Linked DNA regions of Exiguobacterium sibiricum 7-3. The main gene of each other region encodes a partner of the protein of the gene in region 2 in a complex. Links are inferred from orthologs where the notes say so. Each region holds a gene or a part of one and is shown on either strand. Other genes may lie near its edges.

What was found.
Region 1: P402_RS0114270 (region 2) and P402_RS0106185 share a complex: the UniProt entries of both Bacillus subtilis proteins name them as parts of the ktrCD complex. The link is inferred for Exiguobacterium sibiricum 7-3 from one-to-one orthologs.

Annotation. Positions count from the first base shown.
Region 1 is NZ_KK211190.1:1,042,843-1,045,899, forward strand. Bases 1-2,795 are described here. They hold P402_RS0106185 (potassium channel family protein), read left to right. Parts: upstream 1-961; coding sequence 962-1,630; downstream 1,631-2,795. Other genes in these bases: P402_RS0106180 (cytochrome d ubiquinol oxidase subunit II), read left to right, coding at 1-779; P402_RS0106190 (Cof-type HAD-IIB family hydrolase), read right to left, coding at 1,674-2,450; P402_RS0106195 (DNA-dependent RNA polymerase subunit epsilon), read left to right, coding at 2,621-2,795. Also shown: more of P402_RS0106195, read left to right, coding at 2,796-2,839; rnjA (ribonuclease J1), read left to right, coding at 2,836-3,057. UniProt on the Bacillus subtilis protein: Catalytic subunit of the KtrCD potassium uptake transporter. The 2 major potassium transporter complexes KtrAB and KtrCD confer resistance to both suddenly imposed and prolonged osmotic stress.
Region 2 is NZ_KK211190.1:2,559,500-2,567,692, reverse strand. The notes cover bases 2,283-5,080. They hold P402_RS0114270 (TrkH family potassium uptake protein), read left to right. Parts: upstream 2,283-2,890; coding sequence 2,891-4,270; downstream 4,271-5,080. Other genes in these bases: P402_RS0114260 (heptaprenylglyceryl phosphate synthase), read left to right, coding at 4,592-5,080; P402_RS0114265 (hypothetical protein), read left to right, coding at 4,283-4,507; P402_RS0114275 (YerC/YecD family TrpR-related protein), read left to right, coding at 2,537-2,851; P402_RS0114280 (adenine deaminase C-terminal domain-containing protein), read left to right, coding at 2,283-2,469. Also shown: purD (phosphoribosylamine--glycine ligase), read left to right, coding at 1-509; more of P402_RS0114280, read left to right, coding at 730-2,282; more of P402_RS0114260, read left to right, coding at 5,081-5,275; IS200/IS605 family element RNA-guided endonuclease TnpB, read right to left, coding at 5,375-6,547; DNA helicase PcrA, read left to right, coding at 6,669-8,193. UniProt on the Bacillus subtilis protein: Integral membrane subunit of the KtrCD potassium uptake transporter. The 2 major potassium transporter complexes KtrAB and KtrCD confer resistance to both suddenly imposed and prolonged osmotic stress.

The sequences.
Region 1 (3,057 bases), 1.5 Mb from region 2 along the record:
GGACAGCTTTACTTGTTCCAGCCTCAATCGTCTTAGTATTAATTGCGATTCGCGGTAGCTTTTACGCATTTGCCAACTACGGCTCAAATGACAGCATGTTCTATACTTTCTTATATGGAGCAACAGGACTATTGATTCCGGCAGCAATGTCCACGACATTGACAATCAGTCAAGGTGGATTCATTCGTAAAACGAATGAGACAGTCGAATTCCTTGGGACGAAGCTGTTCACAAACTTCTATTCTTGGACGGTCGTCGCGCTTGCAATCGTATCCGTCCTCTATATCAGTGCGATGTTCCTGTTGTTCTATGCGGATAAAGCAAAGGACGAGAATGCAACACCATTGATTCGTAAATGGGCATTGTTCTGGAGTATTCCAACGATTGTTGTCTGTGCGTTAGTCTTCTTTGGTCTAAAAAATCAGGCGGCGTGGCATTATGAAAACATCTTAAACGGCAATTGGTGGTGGTTCGCAGCAAGTTTCCTCTTCTTCTGCGTCGCGGTCACACTTGTTTACCTGAAGAAAAACTACGGTATCGCCTTTATCGCTGTTATGGCTCAGTATGGCGTTGCCTGGTTCGGATACGGATATACACACCTTCCTTACATTCTTTATCCGTACATCGACATCAATAAAGCGGTCGTTAACGAAACGATGGCAACGGCACTTGTTGTCGTCTTTATCTTCGGATTGATGTTATTGATTCCTGCATTGTATTTGATCTTACGGTTGTTCCTGTTTGATAATGATTATGTCAGTGGGAAAAAAGCAAAATAAGTGAAATGTATATTTCTTAACAAATCCGGGGCTGACTCGAAAGTCAGTCCCTTTTTTTGAGCGGATTTGTCGTTCATTTCAAGGATTAAAAACTGAAAACCGCATTATAAAAGCGTTCATAGTAATTTAGAAGTGAATCGGGTACACTACTACTGAAGCAGAATTGTGAAGGAGAGTTGAACATGAATGGAGAGTTCGCAGTAATTGGTTTAGGTCGGTTCGGAGGTTCGATTGTCCGGGAACTATCAAAAAATGGATATGACGTTTTAGCGATTGATTCGGATGAAGAACGTGTCAACGAATATATGGGGATTGCGACGCATTCTGTCATTGCGGATACGACGGATGAGAACGTCTTAAAGAGCCTTGGGATTCGCAATTTTGACCATGTCATCGTTGCGATTGGTGAAAACATTCAAGCGTCGATTTTGACGACTTTAATTTTAAAAGAACTTGGTGTCCAATCGATTACCGTGAAGGCGACGAATGATTATCATGAAAAGGTATTACGAAAGATTGGGGCCGACTTCATCGTTCACCCTGAACGGGATATGGGGGTCCGGATTGCGAATGGGTTGATGAGTTCGAATATTTTAGATTATCTCGATTTGTCACAAGAATTCTCGATCGTCGAAATCAAAGTCAGTGATCGGATGGCAAATCAAACATTGATCGACCTGGACTTACGTAGTAAGTACGGTGCAAACGTCGTCGCGATCAAGCGGGGCGAAACCGTCATGATTTCATTACAAGCAGATGAATTGATTGAAAAAGGGGATTATCTTGTCGTCATTGGCGAAAATGATGACTTGGATCGTTTGGAACGCGCCATCCATAAAGTGAAAAATTAATATCTAAAAAGGCTGAGGAGTCATTCCCTCGGCCTTTTGGGTACTAAATGAGTTGGAATTCTTTCAGACCGTGTTCGATGCCGTCTTCTAGAATGTGTTTGGTGACGAAATCAGCGGCTGCTTTTGTTTCAGCAAGACCATTTCCCATCGCGATACCGGTTCCGACATAACGTAACATTTCTAAATCATTCAACGCGTCTCCGAATGCAAACGTATCTTCGCGCCGGATATTCGTCAGCTTCAGGAATTGTTTGATGCCATCCGCTTTTGATGAACCGACATTGATGACATCCATCGCATTCGGATGCCAGCGGATGAAGTCGAAGGCTTGGTAATTTTGAGTGTACTCGGCTTCTTCTTCAGCGGTACAATAGACAAGCGTTTGGAAGACGTCATGTGTCGTAAACGCCTGATCATTAAAGACCGGCAATGGAATATCCAGTTCACCAAGTGATTCTTGGACTAACTGATCTGATGGCTTGGTTGAAAAGCCTTGTGTTTCACCTAAATAGACAAGTGTATGACCATTTTTATGTGCTCGAGCGGTCAAATGCTTGAGATCTGCAATCGGTTGCGGACGTCTGTAAATGACTTCGTTTTGATGAACGACGATTTGACCATTGTAACCAATGATCGTATCGATGTTGAGCAGTTCGCGCACACCGGATAACATCGCCGGACCACGCCCGGTCGCGATGGCTACATAAACACCATTCGCTTGTAATTGTTTAATTGCCTGTTTGGTCGACTCGGGAACAAAATGACCATCGTGAAGTAAGGTTCCATCGATATCGAAAAAGACGACTTTCTGATTTGCCATGGTTTCACCTTCTCTTTTTAATTGGCTGTTCAGCCGGATACATGTGGAATTATAGCATAGCGTTAACGTTTACGCCGACCTTGGATTAGGAATAGGATGAAAAAATAGTAGGATATCGTGTATACTAATCTAAGGACAAAAAACAATGGACTGATAAGGAGTTGCTAAACATGATTTTTAAAGTATTTTATCAACCGCTTCGTTCGGAAGCCCCGGTACGGGAACGGACAGAAGTGATGTATGTTGAGGGAGAGAACATTCGTGAAGTGCGAACAGCGATTGATCACCTCATCAAAGAGATCAATGTCGAATTCATCCGTGAGTTAAGCGGCGAATTCCTGGAATATGAAAAACTAAGCCCGGATTATAAGGTTGAAACGTTCGCATGAAGTTCGTTAAAAACCATCAAGCAGCCGTTTTCGCACTCGGTGGCTTAGGAGAAATCGGGAAGAACACGTACGTCGTTCAATTTCAAGATGAGATCATCGTCATCGACGCCGGTGTCATGTTCCCGGAAGATGAATTACTTGGGATTGATTACGTCATTCCGGATTACACGTATTTGATCAAAAACAAAGACAAGGTAAAAGGTGTCTTCATCACCCAC
Region 2 (8,193 bases):
CGCTCGTCGAACAGATGGCAAGCGAAGGAATTCCGTTTACCGGTTTCCTGTATGCGGGTCTGATGTTGACGAGTCGTGGACCATCCGTCATTGAGTTCAACGCCCGTTTCGGTGATCCGGAAACGGAAGTCATCCTGCCGCGGCTTGAAACGGAGCTGCTTGACGTCATCATGCCATTGATGCAGGGGGGCATTCCGGAAGTCGTCTGGTCGAACGATGCCGTCGTCGGTGTCGTCATCGCGGCGAACGGTTATCCAGAACAACCGATCACGGGACACCCTGTCCAGACATCGACGATTGGTTCTGACGTGCTCATTTTCCATGCGGGAACGGCCGTAGGGGATAATGATGTGATTCTTTCGGCCGGAGGACGTGTCCTTGTCTGTGTGGCCAAAGCAAAAGACATGGAACAGGCCGTATCGACCGTTTACAGCGGACTCGATTCGTTTGACCGGACCGGCTTCTTTTACCGGACGGATATCGCCAAAAGAGCATTTCGCACGACGTAATTGCTTACTTTCCATAAGCCGGTTCTGCTCACGTCAATGTGAGAGGACCGGCTTTTTTTGACGGGTACAGCAAAACGTGACTTGTCTTCCGTGGCGGTTTTGTGTTATTTTGGCGAAATGACTCGAATTGGCGACGAATAAGCTTGAAACTTTTCCGGTAACATTTTAGTATAAGAACTATAAGAAAGCGTTTTCAAATTAAAAAGGAGGTCGAGCTTTCATGAAAAAAAATTGTGGACGGTCCCCATGGACGAAAACAGAAGTCCGCACGCATCAAGCGGTCATCAACGGAAAGCTTGCACCTACACTCGTGATTGAAAATGCGACGTACTTAAATCAAGGACTCAAAGCATGGCGGACAGCAAACATCTGGATCAGCGGCGACCGCATTATTTACGTTGGACCGGACATGCCGGAAATGGCGGATGAAGTCTACGATGCGACGGGCAAATTCATCGTCCCGGGTTACATCGAACCGCATGCCCATCCGTTTCAGTTGTATAATCCGGCGACACTCGCAAAATTTGCAGCAGAGCGCGGAACAACGACACTCGTTAACGATAATATGCTGCTTTTATTAGAGCCGACGGAGCAAGCGTTTGCGCAGGTCGACGCATTGGCAGACCTTCCGACATCGATGTACTGGTGGGCGCGACTGGATGCCCAAACGGAACTCGATGCCGACAGCATCACGATTGATAACCGACGGATTCAAGCGTGGCTGAAACATCCGCAAGTCATCCAAGCCGGTGAATTGACGGGCTGGCCGCGCCTGTCGCAAGGTGACGACGAGCTGTTGCAGTGGATGCAGGATGCGATGAAACTTGGCAAGCCGATCGAAGGACATTTTCCGGGTGCTTCTGCTAAGACATTGACGAAAATGGCTCTGTTCGGCGTCACGAGTGATCATGAAGCGATGACGGTCGAAGAAGCGTTGACCCGACTCGAACTTGGTTATACGACGACGATCCGATATTCGTCGATTCGTCCGGATTTACCGGATATCTTTGCCGGCCTGGTCGAAGCCGGATTACAAAATTATGAAAAGGTGTTGGTGACGACGGACGGATCGACACCCTCCTTTTATAAAGCCGGGTTGATGGACGAGACGATCCGATTGATGCTTGCTGCGGGAATTGCTCCGGAAGAAGCGTACCGGATTGCTTCGTACAACGCAGCGCGTCACTTTAATCTCGATCATCTGCTTGGCAGTATCGCACCCGGACGGATTGCTCATTTAAACATACTCGAGGCAAAAGATAAGCCGACACCGGTCGATGTCGTAGCACGCGGCACCTGGGTTCGGAAAAACGATATTCCGTGTTATCCGGTCGAAGCACTGGATCGGGCGATTGATTTGATGCCAGCCTCGCAAGTGGGGATTGAGTTGACCGAACAGGACTTTTCCTTCAGCATGCCGGTTGGTCTTGAGATGGTCAATTCGGTCATCATGAAGCTGTATCAGGTTGAACATGATACAAGCATGCAGGTATTGCCCGCCGGATGTGATGAGTCATTTTTGATGCTGATCGACCGGGAAGGTAAATGGCGTCTGAACACGGTCTTAAAAAACTTTGCGACACATGTCGGCGGACTCGTCAGTTCGTATTCGATCAGCGGCGATATCTTATTGATTGGAAAATCGAAACGAGATATGCAGATTGCCTTTGAGCGGATGAAATCATTCGGCGGCGGTGTCGTCCTTGTCGATGACGGTGAAGTGATTGCAGAAGTTCCATTGACCTTGATGGGGCAGACATCCGATTTACCGCTTGAAGACTTGATTGTGCAGGAAACGGCACTGCGGGAAGCTTTGTTCGCACGCGGTTATCAGTATGAAGACCCGATCTATACGCTCTTGTTCCTGGCGTCGACCCATTTGCCGTATGTCCGGATTACTCCGCAAGGTATCTATGAAGTGTTACGGAAAAAAGTACTTTTCCCGGCAATTTTGCGATGACGCTTGAAATTTAAAACGTCGCACTTTAAACTGTTAAAGAGCAACACATGGGAAAGGGAGTTAGACGATGCAACTCGATAAATTGCGTGGAAAAGAACTCGATCAATTATTTACAGCCATCATGAAGATGGATTCATTAGAAGATTGTTATACGCTGTTTGAAGACCTAGCGACGGTCAATGAGATTCAAGCATTGGCACAACGTCTCGAAGTCGCCCGTCAGTTACGCGAAGGTAACACATATCATAAAATCGAAAAGGCGACAGGTGCTTCGACAGCAACGATTTCGCGTGTGAAACGGTGTCTGAATTACGGTTCCGGCGGCTACGATTTGGCGCTCGCACGATTAGGTCTCGTAGAAGAGGAAGTAGCGGATAACTAACCGGTTATCCGCTATTTCTGTGAAGGAGGACGAAGCCGGATGGATTTAGCGTATCAACAAAGACTGCAACACTTCATTCGAAAATTGACGCCGATCCAGTCACTCGTCATTATTTATTTTATTGCCGTCATCATCGGTGTCATTTTACTCGGGTTGCCCTGGTCGACACAGGGGAATTACAACTGGGATTTCACGGATCTTGTCTTCATGGCGGTCAGTTGCGTCAGCGTGACCGGATTGACGACCGTCTCCGTCTCGGACACATTCACGACGTTCGGTTACTTTATGATCATGATTCTCGTGCAGGTCAGCGGAATCGGCTTGATGTCCCTGCATATCGCGATGTGGGTCATCCTCGGCAAACGGATCGGCTTTCGGGAACGGCAACTTGTTGTCCGTGACCAAAATCAGACGACGATGCAAGGGGTCGTTAAATACATTCGGGAAGTCATTTTGATCATCCTGTCGATTGAAATCATCGGCGCGTTGATTTTAGGTTTGTATTATACGAAATATTTTCCGACGCTTGGTGAAGCGATGTTGCAAGGATTGTTTGGTTCGGTCAGTGCGACGACCAATGCCGGGTTCGACATTACCGGAGAATCCCTCCTGCCGTTTCGGGGAGATTTATTTGTCGTCTTTATGCAGATTTTACTGTTGACGCTTGGTGCGATTGGTTTTCCGGTTTTGGTTGAAGTCCGGCGGTACATCTCTTACCGCGCGACCCGTCAAGCGACCCGTCAACCGTACCACTTTTCATTATTCACGAAATTAACGGCGTCGACCTTTTTCATCTTGGTTTTGTTCGGAACGGTCAGCCTGTTGCTGTTTGAGTGGAATCAATCGTTTAAAGGATTACCGATTAATGAAAAAATGGTCGATGCCTTGTTCCAATCGGTGACGACCCGAAATGGCGGACTGACAACGGTCGATATCACGACCTTCTCGCAAGCCTCCATTTTCGTTTTATCGATTCTGATGTTCATCGGAGCCTCGCCGTCCTCGGTCGGAGGAGGCATCCGGACGACGACGTTTGCCGTCGCCGTGCTCAGTGTCATCGCCTTTATTCGCGGCGAGTACGGCATCAAGATTTTCGGACGCGAGATCGGACAATCGGATATTTGGAAAGCCTTTGTCGTCATCGTCGTATCGACCGGTGTGACGATGATTGGACTGATTGTCTTACTGATTTTTGAAGATGCACCGTTCCTCGTCCTGTTTTTTGAAGCTTGTTCCGCATTCGGAACAACAGGGCTGTCGCTTGGGATTACGAGTGAACTATCCGATGTCGGCAAATGGACGTTATCAGTCTTGATGTTCATCGGACGGATTGGTGTCATTTCGTTTGTCTTGCTGCTCAAAGCCAACCAGCCGAAACGGAATTACAATTATCCAAAAGAATCGGTCATCATCGGTTAAGGAGGTTGCGTCATGCAACGTGCATTTTGGATCAACTTTGGTTATATCTTCATGGTTCCGGCGTTACCGTTTCTGGCCATCGTCAACGGGCGGGCGCTCTGTTCGCCGGACTCCCCGTTACTGGACGTGCCGGTGCTTGGTTTTTTCTTGGCTGAACCATGGGCGTTTGCCGTCCTCTATGCCTTCCTCGCCCTTGGACTTGCCGCGTTGTTGACGAAACGCCAAGTCCGGACTTGAAAGGTCTGTCCCATCTCGCTCTGCGCGGGATGGGTTTTTGTTTTATACTGGGGAAAGAGAATGAGAAGAGAGGATGGAACGAACATGTTGTTACCGTATAATGAATGGCGTCATGTCTTTAAGCTCGATCCGGCAAAGGAGATTGAAGAAGACGCCCTCCAAGCGATTGCCACGTCAGGAACCGACGCCATCATCGTCGGAGGAACCGATGACATCACGCTCGATGCGACACTTGATTTACTGATGCGATTGCGTCGTTATCCGGTAGCCGTTGCCCTGGAAGTATCAGAGCTCGAAGCGGCGACGATGGGGTTCGATACGTATTTGACACCAAGCGTCCTCAACAGCGGAACGCTTGAGCACGTCATTGAAAAACAAGTCGAGGCGCTCGAGGAAGTGGGTCATATGTTGGCGCACGCCGATCTTGTCGGGGAAGGGTATATCGTACTGAATCCTGATGCTAAGGTCGCCCGTGTCACGCAAGCCAAGCCATTGGCGGACGACACGGTCATTGCCTACGCACAACTCGCAGACAGTGTCTTCCGGATGCCGGTCGTTTATTTGGAGTACAGCGGGATCTACGGTGATCCGAAACTGGTCGCCTCGGTCAAACGCGTGCTGAAGCAAGGTCGGTTGTTTTACGGCGGCGGTATCGACTCTGTTGAACGGGCGCAGGAAATGTTGAAACATGCGGATACCATCGTCGTCGGCAACATCATCTATGACAATTTAGAAGCGGCACTTGCGACCGTTGCAGCAACACGATAAAATATAAGAACAAAAGTTCGGAATTTGAACTACCGCCACCTACGCTTTGCTTAGAGGTGTAGGATTCCTGAGTTATTCGACCTAACGGTCGAAACCTGATCAGGCTAACCCCGTCGTCCCGACGGTTGAAGAAGCCAAGATACGTTCCGCTTCTCGTTTAAGATTCAGTCCTGCATTCACATCACGGTCGTGGTGGATGCCACAAATCGGGCATGTCCATTCACGCAAGCCAAGATGTTTCACGTCTTTGTGTTGATGACCGCAACTGGAGCACAGTTGGCTCGAAGCAAAGGTCTTGCCGACCTTCACGATGGTCTTCCCGTACCAGTCCGCCTTATATTCGAGCATGCGGAAGAACGCCGACCAACTGACATAGGAGATGGACTTGCTCAACTTGCGGTTCTTCTGCATGTTCTTCACCTGCAAGGTCTCGATGCCGATGACGTCGTGGTTTTTGACGATTTCGGTGGATACCTTGTGCAAGAAGTCGATTCGCTTGTTGGCAATCTTTGCGTGGATGCGGGCGACCTTTCGCTTCTGCTTCTGGTAGTTCTTCGACTCGGAAAGTTTCACTTTCTTGTTCAAGGCCATGCGCTGACGACGAGAGAGCTTGCGTTGCTCGCGCGCCAGTTTTTTCTCGAGCGAACGGAAGTAGCGGTCGTTCTTGTATACCGTACCATCCGACAGGATGGCAAAGTTTTTCAACCCGACGTCGACGCCGACGGAGGAACCGGTCTTCGGCAGTTCGTGGATTTCCTGCTCGACGAGCAGGGAGACGAAGTATTTTCCTGAAGCGTTACGCCGGATGGTTGCGCTCAAGATGCGTCCTGCGACCTGCCTCGATTTGGCGAAACGCACCCACTTCAGCTTCGGAAGTTTGAGCTTGTTGCCGACGATTGAGACCTCGGGAAGCTGGTTCTTCTTTTCGATATTGGTCTTGTAGGATTGAACGGGATTGCGCTTCGACTTGAATCGAGGCCGTTCGTTCTGCTTCTTGAAGAAGCGTTCATACGCATCGGTCAGGTGTTTGACGCTCGATTGAAGCGAATGGCTATCGACTTCTTTCAGCCAGTTGTGCTCTTGCTTCAGCATCGGGATTTCTTTTGAACAAGAACCGTAAGACATTCCTTTGCCTGTCGCTTGATACGTCTCATCCCACTTCGATAAGAAGTAGTTGAAGACGAAGCGCGAACAACCAATGGTCTTCGCAATCAGGATTTCCTGCTCTTTTGTCGGGTAGATTCTGAATTTGTAGGCCTTATGCTTCAACATGATTTTCACCTCCTTGAGAGGTTTATACCCGAAAGGGAGGCTGGCGATTCACCTCCCACTTTCACTACGTTTAGAAGTGCGAGTACTCTCGCCTAATTTAGATAGAAATGAGGCTATTTAGATGTTTAATTTAAGTGAACAGCTTGTCAGCGGATTGAATCCAGAACAAGCAAAGGCAGTCAAGCATACCGATGGACCGCTGTTAATCATGGCGGGAGCAGGCTCCGGGAAAACCCGTGTCCTGACACACCGTGTCGCCTATTTGATGGCTGCGAAACAAGTCGCCCCGTGGAACATCTTGGCGATTACGTTTACGAACAAAGCGGCACGCGAGATGCGTGACCGGATTTCCCGGCTCGTCGGCGGTGTCGCCAACGACATCTGGGTGTCGACCTTCCACTCGATGTGTGTCCGGATGTTACGTCGGGACATCGAAAAAATCGGCTACAACCGAAACTTCACGATTCTCGATTCAAGCGACCAGCAGTCGGCGCTTAAACTTGTGTTAAAAGAACAAAATCTTGATCCGAAGAAATGGGATCCACGGTCGATGTTGTCGATCATCTCGAGTCAAAAAAACGAATTGCGGAGCGCGGAGTTTTACGCCTCGATCGTCACGAACCCGTACGAAAAAACCGTTGCTGAAATCTACAAAGGATACGAAGCCGTCTTGCGCCGCAATAACGCGCTGGATTTTGACGACTTGATCGGGAAGACGACCGAGTTGTTCAAACAAAATCCGGACGTTCTGGCGTTTTACCAACGCAAGTTCCAATACATCCATGTCGATGAGTACCAAGATACGAACAAAGCCCAATATGATCTTGTCAATCTGCTCGCAGCGGCGCACCAAAACTTATGTGTCGTCGGGGACTCGGATCAGTCGATTTACCGTTGGCGCGGAGCCGACATTGCCAATATCCTGTCGTTTGAGGAAGACTATCCGACAGCGAAAGTCATCCTGCTTGAACAAAACTACCGGTCTTCAAAACGGATTCTGGACGCAGCGAACCACGTCATTCAGAACAACAGCACCCGTAAAGATAAAAAACTCTGGACGGAAAACGCGGAAGGCGAAAAACTGGTGGTCCATACAGCAGAAAATGAACGGGAAGAAGCGTTCTATATCGTTCAGGAAATCCGCAATGCCTTACGTTACGGAATGAAATTAAACGATGTCGCGATTCTGTACCGGACCAATGCCCAGTCGCGGGCGATTGAGGAAACGTTACTCAAATCCAATGTTCCGTACAAGATGATTGGCGGCACGAAGTTCTACGACCGGAAGGAAATCAAGGATGTTTTGGCTTATCTGCGTCTGATTTCGAATCCGAACGAAGATTTATCGTTTGCCCGAATCGTCAATGAACCGAAGCGCGGAATCGGCGCGACAACGATTGATAAATTGCGTGATTTTGCCGACTTGCAGGGAGTTTCCCTGATGGAAGCGATTCGCGATATCGAATTGTCGAGCATTGCGCCGAAAACGGCAGCCAAACTGACGGATTTCCGGACGATGATTCTTGGTCTGCAACAGATGCAAGAGTTCATCAGCCTGTCCGAATTGGTGGAAGAAGTGCTTGAGAAGAGCGGCTACCGTCAAGTCTTAAAAGAAGACAAGACACTCGAAGCACAAAGCCGTCTTG